One region of the Streptosporangium sp. NPDC002524 genome, then DNA from elsewhere that is predicted to be linked to it. Evidence: riboswitches for the same ligand, from Rfam matches in the RefSeq annotation. Region 1 holds a riboswitch; the other holds the start of a gene.
What was found. A riboswitch is a leader RNA that binds a small molecule or an ion and turns the genes downstream of it on or off. The one in region 1 is predicted to bind glycine.
Positions count from the first base shown of each region.

Region 1 (8,438 bases):
GCACGGCGCGGGACCTGACGGACTTGCTGGCGACCCGGATCGGCTTGCCCCCGGCCCGGCGGGCCATCGCCTCGGCGTTGGCGCGCAGGGCGGGCAGGTCGAGGACGGCGAAGGGGGGATCCAGGTGCGCTGTGGCCCGGTCGTAGCGCTGGCGGTCGTCCATGTCCGCAGGATAACCCGGCTCCGGCGAATATGAACGGTATTCACATTGCCGTGCGGGCGGGCGCGGGCGGGCGCGGGCGGGCGCGGGCGGTCAATGCTCCCGCCAGGAGGGGTCCAAGATCGCGTAAGTGGGTGGTTGATCCCCGCCCCGGTCCTGCCCGAACGCGTACACATGACCGAATGACGACTACTCTCCAGGACATCCTGGCGGGCTCGGGAGGCACCGGCGGCGCGGGGACCACCACCGGAGGCTCGGGAGGCAAGGCGGCGGCCGAGCAGTTCCAGGACGTCCGGCGCAGGTCGGTACGGCTGCTGCGGCCGGGCAGGACCCCCGCCGGAGTCCCCGCGGCCCTGGCGGCGTCCGCCGTGCTGGTGGTCTCGGCCTCGGTGACGGTGGGCCTGCTCACGGAGTCGCCGGTCGCGCGGGTGCCCTACCGGCGGCTCGTCAACGGCGTCGGCGCGTGGAACTGGTCGGATCCGGCCACGTTCGCCGTGTCGACGCTCGCCATGGCGGCGGGCCTGGTGATGCTCGCGCTCGCCGCGCTGCCGGGGCGGACCCGGCTGGTGCCGCTGGAGTCGGGAGACCCGCACCTGGTCATCGGTATCACCAGGTCCGGGCTTCGCCGCACGCTGCGGGAGGCCGCCGAGACGGTGGACGAGGTGAACGGGGCCCGGGTCCGGCTCACGTCGCGGATCGTCGAGGTCACCGTGTTCACCGACGCCGAGCGCACCGGTCCCGTGCTGCGCCGGGTGGGCGCGGCGGTGGGGGACCGGCTGTCCGGGCTGGGCGCGATGTGCGCGGGTGACGTCGTCGTACGGTTGCGCAGGAAGAAGGCGTGATGAGGCCCTATCTGGGCAACCGGATCGGCCTCGCCGTCACCGGGACGGCACTGGCGTGCGCGGGGCTCTACGCCTTCCTGCGGGGACGCGGCGACCTCCCCGGGCAGTCGCCCGGAGCCAGGCTCGTGCGCAAGGGGTTCCCCGGCTGGCTGGCCGCGCATCCGTGGCTGGGCTGGCTGGTCGCGCTGCTGCTGGTGGCGCTGGCCCTCCTGGCGGTGCGGTGGCTGCTACACGCCCTGGGATGGGGGCGGTGGGGCAGGCGGACCGGGACGGGGACCGCCATGCTCGGGGTTGCTCTTAAAGAAGTCGAAGGGCTCACTCGTGTTCGCGTCAGGTACATAAGGCACGAGCGGCTGCGCATCGGGGTCGCCTGCGCGCCCGCGGCCGACGTCGGCAAACTCGTGGCCCGGCTGAACCGGGACGCGGTGGGGAAGGTCCGACGGGCGCTCGGGGAGGTAGAACTCGGCGTGGTGGTTCGCCTGCACGTCCGCCGCCGCTGACCCCCCGGGCACCGGCCGCTCACCCGTCCCCCCGTACGCGGATCGCTCACCCGTGGGGCCGTACGCGGACCGTTCGGCCGTTCCCCCGTACGCGGACCGTTCGCCGGTCGCGCCGTACACGGGCCGTTCCGTCGTGTTCCCGTAGGCGGTGTCCCCGTACGAGGAGGTCCCGTACGCGGTGCCCCTGTACCCGGTGTCTCCGTACCCGGCGCCTCCGTGCGCCGCGGTACCCCGGTAGCCCTGTCCCTCGTACGACCCGTACCCCGCCTCCCCGACGGGACTCGCGTACACCGGCCGGTCGCTCGTCGTGTCGTACGACGGGTCCTCGTCGCCGGGGCCCTCGTACGGCGGATCCTCGTCCGGCACGACGGCCGCGGGCTCGGGGGCGTTCTCCTCGTGCCTGGACCCGAAGGCGAGCCCGGCGGCGAGGCAGGCCAGCGGGAGGGCGGGGATGACGTAGCGGTGGTCGAAGGCCGCGATGAAGGGCGGCAGGATCAGCAGCATCGTCCCCGCCGCCCAGGGCAGCAGCACCGCGCCGCCGAGCCGCCGCAGCCGCATCAGCACGCCGACCAGGCCGACCAGCAGGATCACCCCGAGGTACGGGCCCCGCACGAAGGCGTACTCCTGGTAGCCGCGCAGCCAGCCCGCGTACGGCTCGGCCATCACCGGCGCCCCCGACGAGCCCTGGTAGGCCACGGTCAGCTGTTCGGCGGTCCTGCCCTGCGAGGCGGCCCCCGGGGAGAAGGGGCGCACGGTGTCGGGGAAGACGTAGGCGCTCTGCGGCCCGGGGGCCGGGTAGACGCGCCGGTTCCAGTCGAAGATGTGGGCCGCGTCGCTCAGGCCCGCCCGCAGGAAGTCGAACGGCTGGGCCATGATCGCCTGGGTGGCGAAGGCGCCCGCGAGCGCGTCGCGCTCCGCCCAGCTGCCCTTGACCTTGTTCAGCGGCGAGTCGCCGTCCCAGATGTAGACCGGCGGCGCCGGGCGCCGCCCGAGCGGCTCGACGGGGCACAGGGCCGCCTCGGGACCGGCCGGGTGGATCCTGTCGCAGTCGGCGAAGGTCATCGTCCGCGCCCAGAGGAAGGCGTTTCCCCTGGTCAGCCCGAAGTTGCCGTGCTCGGTCCTGAACCAGGCCGCGTACGAGCCCAGGCCGATCGCGGCGGCCAGCGTCGCGGCGACGACCGCCCGCCACCCGGCCCGGCGGAGCAGCATGCAGGCCAGCGCCACGGCGATCAGCGGCAGCCCGATCGTGCGGGTGACGGTCGCCGCGGCGAGCAGCGCTCCGGCCAGCGCCGCGACCCACACCGCGGGGCGCCGCCGCCACAGCAGCAGCGTGACCGCGAGCACCGCCAGGAACTGGAAGAGCAGGTCCGCCATGACGAGGTGTTCGAGCTGGAGCTGGTAGGCGTCCAGCAGCACCGGCAGTGAGGCGAGCGTCGCGCCCCACCCGGGCAGCCCGCCCAGCCTGCGCAGCAGCAGGTAGACGCAGACGGCCACGACCAGCCCGAGCAGGTGCTGCACCGCGACCACCGCGGGGATGCTGGACAGCGGCTTGAGGATCCACAGGAACAGCGCGTAGCCCGCCGGGCGGGACTCCAGGGGGCGGGGGTCGAGCCCCGCGTTCAGGTAGACGAAGGAGTCGGCCCAGAACCACAGGGCGGGCCGGTAGCCGAGCATGGCGAGGACCCGCAGGCCGCCACCCGCCAGCAGGGCGGTGACGAAGAGCCAGTGCGACCGGACGAAGCGGAGCGTCCGCAGGGGGCGGGAGGGTTTCGCGGGGCGCTGGGAGCGACGGGAACGGCCCGCCGGGTGCGTTCCCGTTACCACCGCGACCTCCCGAGTCCCGCTCACATGGCCACCCAGCATAGGCGCGGGATCGGAGGGTCTTGCACGTGATGCGAAATTTGTTGGTGATCGGGTTGTATGTTCCCAGGGACCCGTGACTCTCCTCCCGAGCGCCGGTCCGGGGACCCGTGACCCTTCCCCGCGCGTCGGCCCGAGACCCGTGGCTCCCCGCGCGCCGGGAACCCCCGGCCACCGGAGGTCCCAGGCCCGTCCCGTGCCCGCTCAGCACTCGATGACGTTGACCGCGAGCCCTCCCCGGCTGGTCTCCTTGTACTTGTCGAGCATGTCGCGGCCGGTGTCGCGCATCGTCTTGATGGCCTTGTCCAGCGAGACGAAGTGGCGGCCGTCGCCGCGCATCGCGATCCTGGCGGCGGCGATGGCCTTGATCGAGGCGACCGCGTTGCGCTCGATGCACGGGATCTGCACCAGGCCGCCGATCGGGTCGCAGGTCAGCCCCAGGTTGTGCTCGATGCCGATCTCGGCGGCGTTCTCGACCTGCTCCGGGGTCCCGCCCATCACCTCGGTGAGCCCGGCGGCGGCCATCGAGCAGGCCGAGCCGACCTCGCCCTGGCAGCCGACCTCGGCGCCGGAGATGGAGGCGTTCTCCTTGAACAGCACGCCGATCGCCCCCGCGGTCAGCAGGAAGCGGATCACGCCCTCGTCGTCGGAGTCCTTGGTGAAGCGGTCGTAGTAGGTGAGCACGGCCGGGATGATGCCCGCGGCGCCGTTGGTGGGCGCGGTGACGATGCGGCCCCCGGCGGCGTTCTCCTCGTTGACCGCGAGGGCGAACAGCGAGACCCAGTCCATCGTCTGCAGCGAGTCCTTCTCCGCCGACTCGCTGCGCAGCTGCCGGTGGAGCTGGTGGGCGCGGCGGCGGACCTTCAGGCCGCCGGGCAGCACGCCCTCCTTGCCGATGCCGCGCTGCACGCACTCGCTCATGACCCGCCACAGGACGAGCAGCTGGTCGCGGATCTCGGCCTCGGTGCGGCCGAACGCCTGCTCGTTCTCCAGCATCAGCCCGGAGATCGACAGCCCGGTCTCCGCGCACTGGGCGAGCAATTCCGCGGCCGTGGTGAAGGGGTACGGCAGGACGGTGTCGTCGGGCTTGATCCGGTCGGCGCCGGTGGCGTTCTCGTCGACGACGAAGCCGCCGCCCACCGAGTAGTAGACCTTCTCGCGGACCGTCTCGCCGGACTCGGACAGCGCGGTGAAGCGCATGCCGTTGGGGTGGCCGGGGAGCGAGATCTTGCGTTCGAAGACGAGGTCCTCGCCGATGACGAAGGGGATCTCACGGGAGCCGTACAGGGAGAGGGTGCCGGACTCGCGCATGGCGGCGAGGCGCTCGTCGACCGTGTCGACGTCGACCAGCTCGGGCTTCTCGCCCGACAGGCCGAGCAGCACGGCCTTGTCGCTGCCGTGGCCCTTGCCGGTCAGGCCCAGCGAGCCGTACAGGATGGCGCTCACCCGGGCGGTCTTCTCCAGGAGCCCGTCCCGGTCGAGGCCGCGGGCGAACTTGTGGGCGGCGGCCATCGGGCCGCCGGTGTGCGAGCTGGACGGGCCGATTCCGATCTTGAAGAGATCGAAGACGCTGATCGTCATCTGAATCCTTCCAGCGTGGACGGCCACGCGCGCCCGGGGACGCGCGTGGCCGTGACGCGAGGGGGGAGAGGCTTAGGACTCACCCGAGGTGAGCGCGGCGTACTCCTCCGGCGACAGCAGGTCGTCGGCGGAGCCCTCGAGGCGTACGCGGAACAGCCAGCCGTCGCCGTAGGAGTCGCTGTTGACCAGCGAGGGGTCGTCCACGACGGCCTGGTTGACCTCGACGACCTCGCCGGAGACCGGCGCGAAGATGTCGCTCACCGACTTGGTCGACTCGACCTCGCCGACGGCGTCACCGGAGGCGACGGCCGAGCCGACCTCGGGGACCTGCACGTAGACCACGTCGCCCAGCGCCTCGGCGGCGTAGGCGGTGATGCCGACGGTGAGGGTCAGGCCGTCATCGATGCCGGAGATCCACTCGTGTTCCTTGGTGTAGTGCAGTTCCTCGGGAATGCTGCTCATTTTTTCCTCCTGTAGAAGGGCAGTGCGACGACCTCGACCGGCTCGTGGCTGCCCCTGATGTCGACGGCCAGTCCTGACGACAGGCCGTTGTCCACGTAGGCCATCGCGATGGGCCTGCCCAGTGACTGGGAGGGCGCCCCGCTGGTGACCTCGCCGACGACCGTGCCGTCTCCGGCGACCACCACCGGGTACCCGTGCCGGGGCACCCTGCGGCCGGTCGCGACCAGGCCGACCAGGCGGCGCGACGGCGGGACGTCCTTGCGTGCTTCGAGGGCGGCCCGGCCGACGAAGTCGCCCGGCTTGTCAAACCTCACCACACGGCCCAGCCCGGCGTCGAACGGGGTGAGCGAGGCCGACAGCTCGTTGCCGTACAGCGGCATCCCGGCCTCCAGCCGGAGGGTGTCGCGGGCGGACAGGCCCGCGGGGATGAGGCCGTGCGGCGCGCCCGCCTCGGTGAGGGCGGCCCAGACCGGCTCCGCGTCCCCGGCCGCGACGAACAGCTCGAAGCCGTCCTCGCCGGTGTAGCCGGTACGGGCGATGAGGGCCTCGCGGCCCGCGACGACGGCGGGCAGGCCGGCGTAGTACCTGAGCCCGTCGAGGTCGGCGTCGGTGAGCGTGCCCAGGATCTCCGCGGAGCGCGGGCCCTGGATCGCGACCAGCGCGTACCGCTCGGAGCGGTCGTCCACCACGGCGTCGAAGCCCTTGGCGCGGCCGGTCAGCTCGGCGGCCACCCGCGGGTAGTTGGAGGCGTTGGCGACGACCATGAACTCGGCGGGGGCGAGCCGGTAGACGATCAGGTCGTCCAGCACGCCGCCCTCGGCGTCGACGATCATCGTGTAGCGGGCGCGGCCGGGCTCCAGCGCGGAGAGGTGGCCGACCAGGGAGTGGTCGAGGGCCTCGGCGGCCTGCGGCCCGGTCACGAAGATCTCACCCATGTGGGAGAGGTCGAACAGGCCGGCCGCCTGGCGGACCGCGTTGTGCTCGGCCGACTCGCTGCCGTAGCGGAGCGGCATCAGCCAGCCCGCGAAGTCGGTCAGCGTCGCGCCGAGGGACTCGTGCACGCCGCGCAGCGGCGTAGGTCGGGACATGTGCGCACCTCAGACAGGGGACAGATGAGAGCATCCTCCCCCTCTGTCGTGGGTGCCTGAGAGTTTCATCCGGGTTTTACCGGATTTTCACCTTCGGCGAGGTCGTGGGACCTGCTTTCCAGAGGGCACCTACCCGCACGGTCCTTTGCCTTGAGAGGTTCGCGGGGAGGGCTTGCTCCTTCAGGGGTCCTGGCCTGGGTGTCAGGACGCTCTCCCGCACGGGATTCATCGGTGTCAGCGGCCAGCCTAACCGCCCGCACCGGCCGAGCGAAATCCCCTCGCCGCCCCGGATCCGCCCCGATCCACCCTGCTCCGCCCTCATCCGCGCCGGTCAGGGGGTGGCGTGCCGGACGAGCGCCTCGAACAGGGCCGACTCGTCGTCGGTCTCGGGATGCCACTGGACGGCGACGGCGAAGGGGTGGTCGTCCACCTCCACGGCCTCGATCGTGCCGTCCTCGGCGTGGGCGGTCACCGTGAGGCCCGGGGCTGGCCGGTCGAGGGCCTGGTGGTGGTAGTGGGCCACGTCCACGGTCTCGGCCCCGAAGATCTTCGAGGTCCGGCTGCCGGGGGCGAGCCACACCGGCATCCTGCCGTAGTGGCCGGGGGCCGGGGCGTGCCCCGGGTGGCCGACCACGTCGGGCAGGTGCTGGTGGAGGGTGCCGCCCAGCGAGACGTTCAGGACCTGCATGCCCCGGCAGACCCCCAGGAAGGGCAGGCCGCGCTCCAGCGCCGCCCGGACCAGCCCCAGCTCCGCGTCGTCGCGGAACGGCCGGACGTAGCCGGTCCGCTCGTGCGGCTCCTGCCCGTACCGCTCGGGGCCGACGTCCCCGCCACCGGCCAGGATCAGCCCGTCCAGGCGCTCCGCCAGCGTCGCGGGGTCGCCCGCCGGGGGCAGGATCACCGGCTGCCCGCCCGCGCGGGCCACGTGGTCGACGTAGTCGTACGGCAGGAGCGCGGTCGTGGTCTCCCAGACGGTGAAGCGCGCGGGCTCGACGTAACAGGTGATGCCGATGACGGGACGGGACATGGTCTCCTGTTTCGCCGTGCTTCCACCGAGGTCCTGGCGCCGTGTGCCCATCGTGCCCATCGTGCCCGTGGTGCCCATCGTGCCCGTGGTGCCCCTCGTGCCCGTGGTGCCGATCCCGGTGCCTTCCCGCACGTTACCGGCCGGGGCGGGACGGCGTGCCGCCGGGGACCCGCCGTGAGCGGGGGTCGCGGGCGGCGGCGGGGCGCGCGGCGAGAGTTAAGTGGTTAAGCGGACCGGCCGCCGGGGAGACGGCTCGGGAGTCACCGCCCCCGGTCTTGCCGCGGGCGCGGGCGTCCGACCGTGACGGCTGATCACGAGGGGTCACAGGGGTCACGGGGGGTCGTCGGCCGTCGGGGGGATCGCCGGGAGCCGGGGCACGCATAGTAAAGTGCGCAGCGGAAACGCGTCGGATAACCGGTTCAGGGGAGGGCTCGTGAAGCGACCGACGATCGCCGACATCGCTCGTCGCGCGGGGGTGTCCAAGGTCGCGGTCTCCTACGCGCTGAACGACCGTCCGGGCGTGTCGGAGGCGAGAAGGAACACCATCAAGGCCATCGCGAGAGAGATCGGCTGGCAGCCCAACAGCGCCGCGCGCGCCCTCAACGGGGCACGGGCCCGCGCCGTCGGCCTGACCGTGTGCCGCCCCGCGCGGGTCCTGGGGATGGAACCGTTCTTCATGGAGCTGATCAGCGGCATCGAGAGCGAGCTGTCGGCCCGCTCCTACGCCCTGCTCCTGCAGATGGTGACCGGCCACGCGCAGGAGACGGAGGTCTACCGCAGGTGGTGGGGGGAGGGCCGCGTCGACGGCGTCATCCTGGTCGACCTGCACTTCGACGACCCGCGCGTCCCCGAGATCGAGGACATGGCCCTGCCGGCCGTGGTGATCGGCCACCCGTCGGAGACCGGCTCGCTCGCCCC
Region 1 is NZ_JBEOWK010000020.1:111,447-119,884, forward strand. It holds gene ABT053_RS30610 (amino acid deaminase/aldolase) at 1-163, opposite strand, end outside; gene ABT053_RS30615 (DUF6286 domain-containing protein) at 343-1,002, shown strand; gene ABT053_RS30620 (hypothetical protein) at 1,230-3,326, opposite strand; gene ABT053_RS30625 (L-serine ammonia-lyase) at 3,567-4,943, opposite strand; gene gcvH (glycine cleavage system protein GcvH) at 5,016-5,405, opposite strand; gene gcvT (glycine cleavage system aminomethyltransferase GcvT) at 5,402-6,493, opposite strand; glycine riboswitch at 6,527-6,621, opposite strand; glycine riboswitch at 6,622-6,720, opposite strand; gene ABT053_RS30640 (gamma-glutamyl-gamma-aminobutyrate hydrolase family protein) at 6,825-7,652, opposite strand; gene ABT053_RS30645 (LacI family DNA-binding transcriptional regulator) at 7,954-8,438, shown strand, end outside.

Region 2 (8,438 bases), on a different contig from region 1:
ACGCCGACATGAAGGTCGTGGTCGACTGCGCCGGGGGCACCTCCTCGCTGGTGCTGCCCAGCCTGCTGGGCCGGGTCGGGGTGGACGTGCTGACCGTCAACAACCGGCTGGACGACGCCTCGCCCACCGAGACCCTCGCCGAGCGCCGCCGCGACCTGCAGCGCCTGTCGGAGCTCGTCAGCTCCTCCAGGGCGGCCTTCGGGGTGCGCTTCGACCCGGTGGGGGAGCGGGTCGCGCTGGTGGACGAGAAGGGCCAGCTGATCAGCGAGGAGCGCGCCCTGCTGGTGGTGCTCGACCTGGTCGCCGCCGAGCGGCGCGGCGGCAGGGTGGCGCTGCCGGTCACCACCACCCGGGTGGCCGAGCAGGTCTGCAGGTTCCACGGCGTCCAGGCCGAGTGGACCTCCACCGCGATCGACGCGCTCACCGCCGCCGCCAGGGGGCCGGAGATGATCTTCGCGGCCGACGGGCGCGGCGGTTTCATCGTGCCCGAGTTCGGGCCCACGGTGGACGGCCTGGCGGTGTTCCTGCGCCTGCTGGGCCTGGTCGCCAGGACCCGGCTCTCACTCAGCCAGATCGACGCCAGGATCCCCGAGGCCAAGCTGCTGCGCCGGACCGTGCCGACCCCGTGGGCGGCCAAGGGCGCGGTGATGCGCTCGGTCATCGAGGCCGCCGAGCACTACCGCATCGACACCACCGACGGGGTGCGGGTCGTCGCCGAGGACGGCAGCTGGACCCTGGTGCTGCCCGACCCGACGGAGGCGGTCACCCACCTGTGGGCCGAGGGGTTCGACGTCGACTCCGCGCAGACCCTGATCGAGCACTGGGCGCGGGTGGTCGAGGAGGCCGCGGGCGGCTGACGGGACCCGGCCGGGCGCGCGAGGGCGCGAGAACGGGCCCCGGGCGGGTGCGCGAAGGTGCGAGAACGGGCCCCGGGCGGGTGCGCGAAGGCGTGAGACAGGGGTCTGGGCGGGTGCGCGAAGGCGCGGGAACGGGGCCCGGGCGGGGGCTCCGGGCCGAGCGGTTGCCACAAACACAGCGCGGCGCCATGGACCGGGGACAGTGCCCCACTGTAACTTTGTCACCGACCGTACCCGCGGTTCAGCGTCAACCTTGACCTTCGCGCCTCATCACTGTATGTTGCGGCATTCGCAGTCCGAGAAAACACTTGAGAAGCGAAGAAGCGAGGCGCGCATCACTGAGCACCGTTGCCGCGTCTTCGCGGTAGGAGGCCGAGCCGATCGATGCCGAGCGTCTACTGCACGCAGTGCGGTCATGCCAATCCTGAGGATGCCCGTTTCTGTTCACGATGCGGGTCGCCGCTTACCAAAGCCGAGACCCCCGGAGACAGCACATCGACGATCTCCCTCTCCGGGATCGAGGCCTACGAGGCGGAGACAGGTGAGACGCTTCTCGCCGAGCGGCAGGCGGTCGAGCAGTTGCCCCCGGGCACCGCGCTGCTGGTCGCGATGCGCGGCCCCAACGCCGGCAGCAGGTTCCTGCTCGACAGCGACCTCACCACCGTGGGCCGCCACCCCGAGAGCGACATCTTCCTCGACGACATCACGGTCTCGCGCCGCCACGTGGAGTTCTACCGGCGCGGCGGCGGGGTCTTCACCGTCCGCGACGTCGGCAGCCTGAACGGCACGTACGTGAACCGCGAGCGCATCGAGGAGGTCCCGCTGTACGGCGGGGACGAGGTGCAGATCGGCAAGTTCCGCCTCGTCTTCCTCACCCGCGGCGCCGCTGGAGGATGATGAGCTCGCAGGCCGCTCGTGCGCACATGAGCATCGGGGAGGTGCTCGCTCTCCTGCAGGGCGAGTTCCCCGACGTCAGCATCTCCAAGATTCGTTTCCTGGAGGGCGAGGGGCTGATCGAGCCGGAGCGCAGTCCCTCCGGTTACCGGAAGTTCACCTACGCCGACGTCGAGCGGCTGCGGTACATCCTCAGCGAGCAGCGTGACCGCTACCTGCCGCTGCGCGTCATCAAGGACCACCTGGAGGCGGCCGACCGCGAGGAGCGCCCGGCCGCCCGGCCGCGGGCCGTCCCCGACGACGCGCCCCCCGAGGTCCGGCTCACCCGCGAGGAGCTGCTCGCCGCCGCCGAGCTCGACGAGGAGACCCTCGCCGAGCTGGAGGACTACGGCCTGCTGGCCGCGGTGGCCCGCTACTACGACGCCGAGGCGCTGGCCGTGGCCCGCAGCGTCGGGGCCCTCGCCGCCTTCGGCCTGCGGGCCCGCCACCTGCGGGCCGTCAAGGCCGCCGCCGAGCGCGAGGCGGGGCTGGTCGAGCAGGCCGTCGCCCCCCTCCTGCGCCGCCGCGCCCCGGGCGCCATCGACCAGGCCGACGAGACGGCCAGGGAGATCTCCGGCCTGTTGCTGGAATTGCACGCCTCTCTGCTGCGTTCCGGCGTTCGTGGGGCCCTGGGCCGGTGAGAACCTGACCAGGCACTCGTACCCCCACGAGTGTTACGTTGAACAAACCGGTCGGAATCCAGCGAAGACGGAGCAGCCCGTGTTGCAGATGGAGGTCGTGGGCGTTCGAGTTGAGATGCCCTCCAACCAGCCGATCGTCTTGCTGAAAGAGACACATGGGGAGCGTTACCTACCTATCTGGATCGGCATGACGGAGGCCACGGCGATCGCCATGGCCCAGGCCGAGGAACCACCACCCCGGCCCCTCACCCATGATCTGTTCCGCGACGTGCTCGAAGGCCTCGGGGTCCGGCTGAGCACGGTCAACATCGTCGCCCTGCGCGACGGCATCTTCTTCGCGGATCTCGTGTTCTCCAACGGGGTCGAGGTGAGCGCGCGTCCCTCGGACTCGATCGCCTTGGCACTGCGCACCGGCGCCCGTATCTTCGCGAGTGAGGACGTGGTCCGGGAGGCCGGGGTGATCATCCCCGACGACCAGGAGGACGAGGTGGAGAAGTTCAGGGAGTTCCTTGACACGATCACGCCCGAGGACTTCGGCCGCGCGGGGTAGGAATTTCGGTGCATTTACGCTTCACGACGCGCCGGGTGGGGTCGTTGACTGGACTTGGCCCCAGTCCTACGGTGCAAGTGAAACCCGCGGTCGTGCGTAAACCCCCAGATCAGGCCGTGGGATGAGAGAAAGCCGGAGGTCCGCGTGGCGGTCAGCAGCGGCGAGGGTAGAAACGCCGATCAGGATGACCCGGAACGGCGCCAGTCGGCACGTCAGCGCGCGGGTGAAGAGGGTCTGCTGTTCGACGGGCAACCGGTGAAGGTGCCCGCCGACATCGGCTACCGCGGCCCCACGGCCTGTTCCGCGGCCGGCATCACCTACCGGCAGCTCGACTACTGGGCGCGCACCGGCCTGGTCGAGCCCACCGTGCGAGCCGCCCACGGCTCCGGCTCCCAGCGGCTCTACGGCTTTCGCGACATCCTGGTCCTCAAGGTCGTCAAGCGGCTCCTCGACACCGGCGTCTCCCTCCAGCAGATCCGCATCGCCGTGCAGCACCTGCGAGACAGGGGCGTCAACGACCTGGCCGGGATCACCCTGATGAGCGACGGGGTGAGCGTCTACGAGTGCACCTCGCCCGACGAGGTCATCGACCTGCTCCAGGGTGGTCAGGGCGTCTTCGGCATAGCTCTGGGACGGGTGTGGCAGGAGGTGGAGGGCTCCCTCGCGGATCTGCCCGGCGAACGTGCGGAGTCGGGCGACGGCCCTTTAGGAGGAGATCATCAGGCCGATGAGCTGGCCCGCCGTCGCAGAGCACGACGAACCGGGTAAACTCGGACTTGCCACTGACCCTGTGCGGGAGAGACCCCGACCGCGATCGGGGCGCCGAAGGAGCAACCTCCCCGGAATCTCTCAGGCACCCGGTACCGCACGGACGAGGCAACTCTGGAAAGCAGGCGCGCTCGCCAGGCGCGACTCACCGACGGTGCAAGCCGCCCCATAAGGGGCAGGTGAAGCTCTCAGGTCACGACCCGGCACGACGGTCGTGATGACAGAGGGGGAGACCAGGCATACGCCCGCGCCCAGCGCCGGTCTCCACCCCGTCCCGGGAGGCTTCACCAATGACCGACCTGTCATCGCTCAGCGAACTCGGCTCCCCTCCGTTCGCCACCCGCCACATAGGGCCGGACGACGCCGGCCAGACCCGCATGCTGGAGGCGGTCGGATTCGCCTCCGTCGCCGACCTGGTCGCGGTGGCCGTGCCCGAGGCGATCCGCTCCTCCGAGCGGCTGAGCCTGCCCCCGGCGGCCGGGGAGTCCGAGACCCTCGCCGAGCTGCGGGTCCTCGCCGGGCGCAACACCGTGCTCACCTCGATGATCGGCCTGGGCTACCACGACACGGTCACCCCGGGCGTCATCCGCCGCAACCTCCTGGAGAACCCGGGCTGGTACACCGCGTACACGCCCTACCAGCCGGAGATCTCCCAGGGCCGCCTGGAAGCCCTGATCAACTTCCAGACCGTCGTCGCCGACCTGACCGCCCTCGACGTGGCCGGGGCCTCCCTGCTGGACGAGGCCACCGCCGCCGCCGAGGCGATGACCCTGGCCCGCCGCGCGGGCCGCGGGCCCTCGAAGGTGTTCGTGGTGGACGCCGACGCGCTGCCGCAGACCAAGGCGGTGCTGCGCACCCGCGCCGAGCCGCTCGGCATCGAGCTGGTCGAGAGCGACTTCACCGAGGAGCTTCCCGAGTGCTTCGGGGTGCTCGTGCAGTATCCCGGCGCCAGCGGCAGGGTCCGCGACTTCCGCGCCATCGCCGACGCCGCCCACGCGCGCGGCGCCCAGGTGGTCGCCGCCGCCGACCTGCTCGCCCTCACCCTCCTGGCCGCGCCCGGCGAGCTCGGCGCCGACATCGCGGTCGGCTCCTCGCAGCGCTTCGGCGTCCCCCTCGGCTTCGGCGGCCCGCACGCCGCCTACATGGCCGTCCGCGACGGCCTCCAGCGCCAGCTGCCGGGCCGCCTGGTGGGCGTCTCCCAGGACGCAGACAAGCGCCCCGCGTACCGGCTCGCGCTCCAGACCCGCGAGCAGCACATCCGCCGCGAGAAGGCCACCAGCAACATCTGCACCGCGCAGGTGCTGCTCGCCGTGATCGCCGGCATGTACGCCGTCTACCACGGCCCCGAGGGCCTGCGCAGGATCGGCCGGCGCACCCACCGGTACGCCGTCGTGCTCGCCGAGGGCCTGCGCCAGGGCGGCGTCGAGATCGTGCACGACACCTTCTTCGACACCGTGCTCGCCAGGGTGCCCGGCCGGGCCGCGAAGGTCGTCGCCGCGGCCCGCGACAACGGGGTGAACCTGCGCCTGGTAGACGCCGACCACGTGGGCGTCACCTGCGACGAGAAGACCGAGCTCCTGCATCTGGAGCAGGTCCTGGCCGCCTTCGAGGTCAGCGGAACCGTGCTCGCCGACCTCGACGCCGCCGCGCACGACGCGCTGCCCGCCGCGCTGGCGCGGGTCAGCGACTATCTGACCCACCCGGTCTTCAACAGCCACCGCTCCGAGACGGCGATGCTGCGCTACCTGCGCAGGCTGCAGGACAAGGACATCGCGCTCGACCGGTCGATGATCCCGCTGGGCTCCTGCACCATGAAGCTCAACGCGACCACCGAGATGGAGCCGATCACCTGGCCGGAGTTCGCCGGGCTGCACCCCTACGCGCCCGAGGACCAGGCCGCGGGTTACGTCGAGCTGATCGGGGAGCTGGAGCGCTGGCTGGCCGAGGTGACCGGCTACGACGCCGTGTCGCTCCAGCCGAACGCCGGCTCCCAGGGCGAGTTCGCCGGGCTCCTGGCGATCCGCGCCTACCACACCGCCCGGGGCGAGTCGGGCCGCGACGTCTGCCTGATCCCCTCGTCCGCGCACGGCACCAACGCCGCGAGCGCCGTGATGGCGGGCATGCGCGTGGCCGTGGTCGCCTGTGACGACCAGGGCAACGTGGACGTCGACGACCTCGTCGCGAAGATCGGCAAGCACCGCGAGCAGCTCGCCGCGATCATGGTGACCTACCCGTCCACGCACGGGGTGTACGAGGAGACGATCGTCCGGATCTGCGAGCTGGTGCACGAGGCCGGCGGGCAGGTCTACGTCGACGGCGCCAACCTCAACGCGCTGGTCGGCCTGGCCAGGCCGGGGGAGTTCGGGGCCGACGTCTCCCACCTGAACCTGCACAAGACCTTCTGCATCCCGCACGGCGGCGGCGGCCCCGGCGTCGGCCCGGTCGCGGTCCGCGCCCACCTGGCCGACTACCTGCCCGGCCACCCGCTGCGCGAGGGCGGCGAGGGCGCTGCGGTCGGCCCGGTCTCGGCGGCCCCGTACGGCTCCGCGGGCATCCTGCCCATCTCCTGGGCCTACATCCGGATGATGGGCGCCGACGGCCTGAAGGCGGCCACCGAGCAGGCCATCCTGTCGGCCAACTACCTGGCCCGCAGGCTCAGCCCCCACTACCCGGTCCTCTACACCGGCCGCGGCGGCCTCGTCGCCCACGAGTGCATCGTGGACCTGCGCCAGATCACCAAGGAGACCGGGGTGACGGTCGACGACGTGGCCAAGCGCCTCATCGACTACGGCTTCCACGCCCCGACCATGTCCTTCCCGGTGGCCGGCACGCTGATGATCGAGCCGACCGAGAGCGAGGACCTGGCCGAGCTCGACCGGTTCTGCGAGGCGATGATCGCGATCCGCGAGGAGATCGCGAAGGTCGCCTCCGGGGCCTACGACAGGACCGACAACCCGCTGCGCAACGCCCCGCACACGGCCGACAGCCTCGTCGCCGACGAGTGGGCCCACCCCTACGGCCGCACCGAGGCGGCCTACCCGCTGCCGTCGGTGCGCGAGGGCAAGTACTGGTCGCCGGTCCGCCGCATCGACCAGGCCTACGGGGACCGCAACCTGGTCTGCTCCTGCCCTCCCCTGGAGGCGTACGAGGACTGATCCCCGCGAGAGCGGAAACCCCGCGCGAACCTCGCGGAGCTCGATATTCGCGGGGAATGCGACGGGACGGAGGGCGCCCCGAGTCGTTAGGCTCGGGGCGTCTCCGTATCCGGAAGGATCATGCATGCCTGAGGTGGACACCCGTCCCTTGGACACCGCGCGAAGACTGGCCGAGTCGGGGGATCTCGACGGCGCCGCCGCGATCTTCGCCGAGCTGGCCGCCGATCCCGCCGAGCCCGACCGGGCCCAGGCGGCGGTGGGGCTCGCGGTGGTGCTGGAGGAGAGCGGGGACGTGGCGGGCTCGCGCGCGGCCGCCCGCACCGCGCTGGCGACCGGGCACCCGGAGTTCGCCGCCCAGGCCGCCTGCCTGCTCGCGGGGAGCTTCGAGCGGGAGGGCCTGGCCGACCAGGCCCGCGCCGCCTGGCAGGCCGCGCTGGGCGTCGGCCACCCCGCCTACGTCCCGCCGGCGCACATGGCCCTCGCCAGGCTCGCCACGGGCGAGGAGGAGGCCGAGCGGTCGCTGCGCGACGCCCTGGCCACCGCCGACCCGGAGATCGCTCCTCGTGCCGCTCAGCGGCTGGCGGAGGTGTTCCTGGAGGAGGGCGAGCCGGGGGAGGCCGCCCAGGTGCTCCTGGAGGCGCTCGCGGTGCCCGACGCGGCCGAGGTGGCGAGGCTGCGGGTGATGCTCGGCATCGCCCATCTGGAGCTGGCGTGCGCGGAGTTCTCCGGCGCGATCGAGGAGGGCGGCGACGTCGAGACCGGCGCGCTGGCCATCGAGCTCCTGGCCCGCACGCTCCCGCTCAGGGGACGTGACGAGGACGCCGAGCGGGTGTGGCGCTACGGCCTGGACAGCGCCGACGAGGACCTCGCCGGCGAGGTCCGCCTCCGCCTCGACCGGGACCTCTGACCCCGGGGCGCGCCGCTCCCGTACGGCGCCGCTCCCCTGCGAGGGCGGGGGCTCGTCGTGCCCGTGGGAGACGTCACACGGGCACCGGCCGACCGGCGGGGCATGACGACCCCGGCGGCGAGGCGGCGGGGGTCAGTCGCGCTCCCGCCAGCGGCTCAGGGCGTGGGCGAAGTTGATCGCCACGATCCCGCCCCAGGCCAGCAGCAGCCCGGCGGTGCCCGAGGTCTGCGCCGCGATCGCGGTCAGCGGGATCCCGATGCCCATGGAGCCGAGGGCGATCGGGATCGAGCTGTTCGGATTCTTGCGCGGCTTGGCCGCCGGCACCCCGGCCGCGTGCATCTCGGAGCGCACCCGGTGGGCGATGGTCGCGTCGAGGCGTGACACGAACGACTCGATGAGGGCGGTCTCGTACTCGGGGCCGAGGTCCCGGCGGGCCTCGACGGTGGCGCGCATGTCCTGGCGGATATCTTGGTAGTCCTGCACGCTTCGATTGTTCCTTCCGGCCGGTCACCGGGCATCAGCCAATAGGAGGAGATCCTTGTCCACCTCCGAGTCAACCCCCCTCACCGGGGCGTCCACCCCGGGGTCCGGGCCTTCGCCCATGGAGGTCGCGACCCCGCACGGCCC
Region 2 is NZ_JBEOWK010000046.1:27,937-36,374, forward strand. It holds gene ABT053_RS41745 (sugar phosphate nucleotidyltransferase) at 1-857, shown strand, start outside; gene ABT053_RS41750 (double zinc ribbon and FHA domain-containing protein) at 1,242-1,754, shown strand; gene ftsR (transcriptional regulator FtsR) at 1,781-2,431, shown strand; gene ABT053_RS41760 (bifunctional nuclease family protein) at 2,511-2,981, shown strand; gene ABT053_RS41765 (MerR family transcriptional regulator) at 3,126-3,749, shown strand; glycine riboswitch at 3,765-3,857, shown strand; gene gcvP (aminomethyl-transferring glycine dehydrogenase) at 4,040-6,904, shown strand; gene ABT053_RS41775 (hypothetical protein) at 7,029-7,811, shown strand; gene ABT053_RS41780 (hypothetical protein) at 7,944-8,294, opposite strand; gene ABT053_RS41785 (alpha/beta hydrolase family protein) at 8,413-8,438, shown strand, end outside.
Region 2: it holds a riboswitch for glycine, as region 1 does, so the genes downstream of both, gcvP (aminomethyl-transferring glycine dehydrogenase) here and gcvT (glycine cleavage system aminomethyltransferase GcvT) in region 1, are expected to answer to the same signal.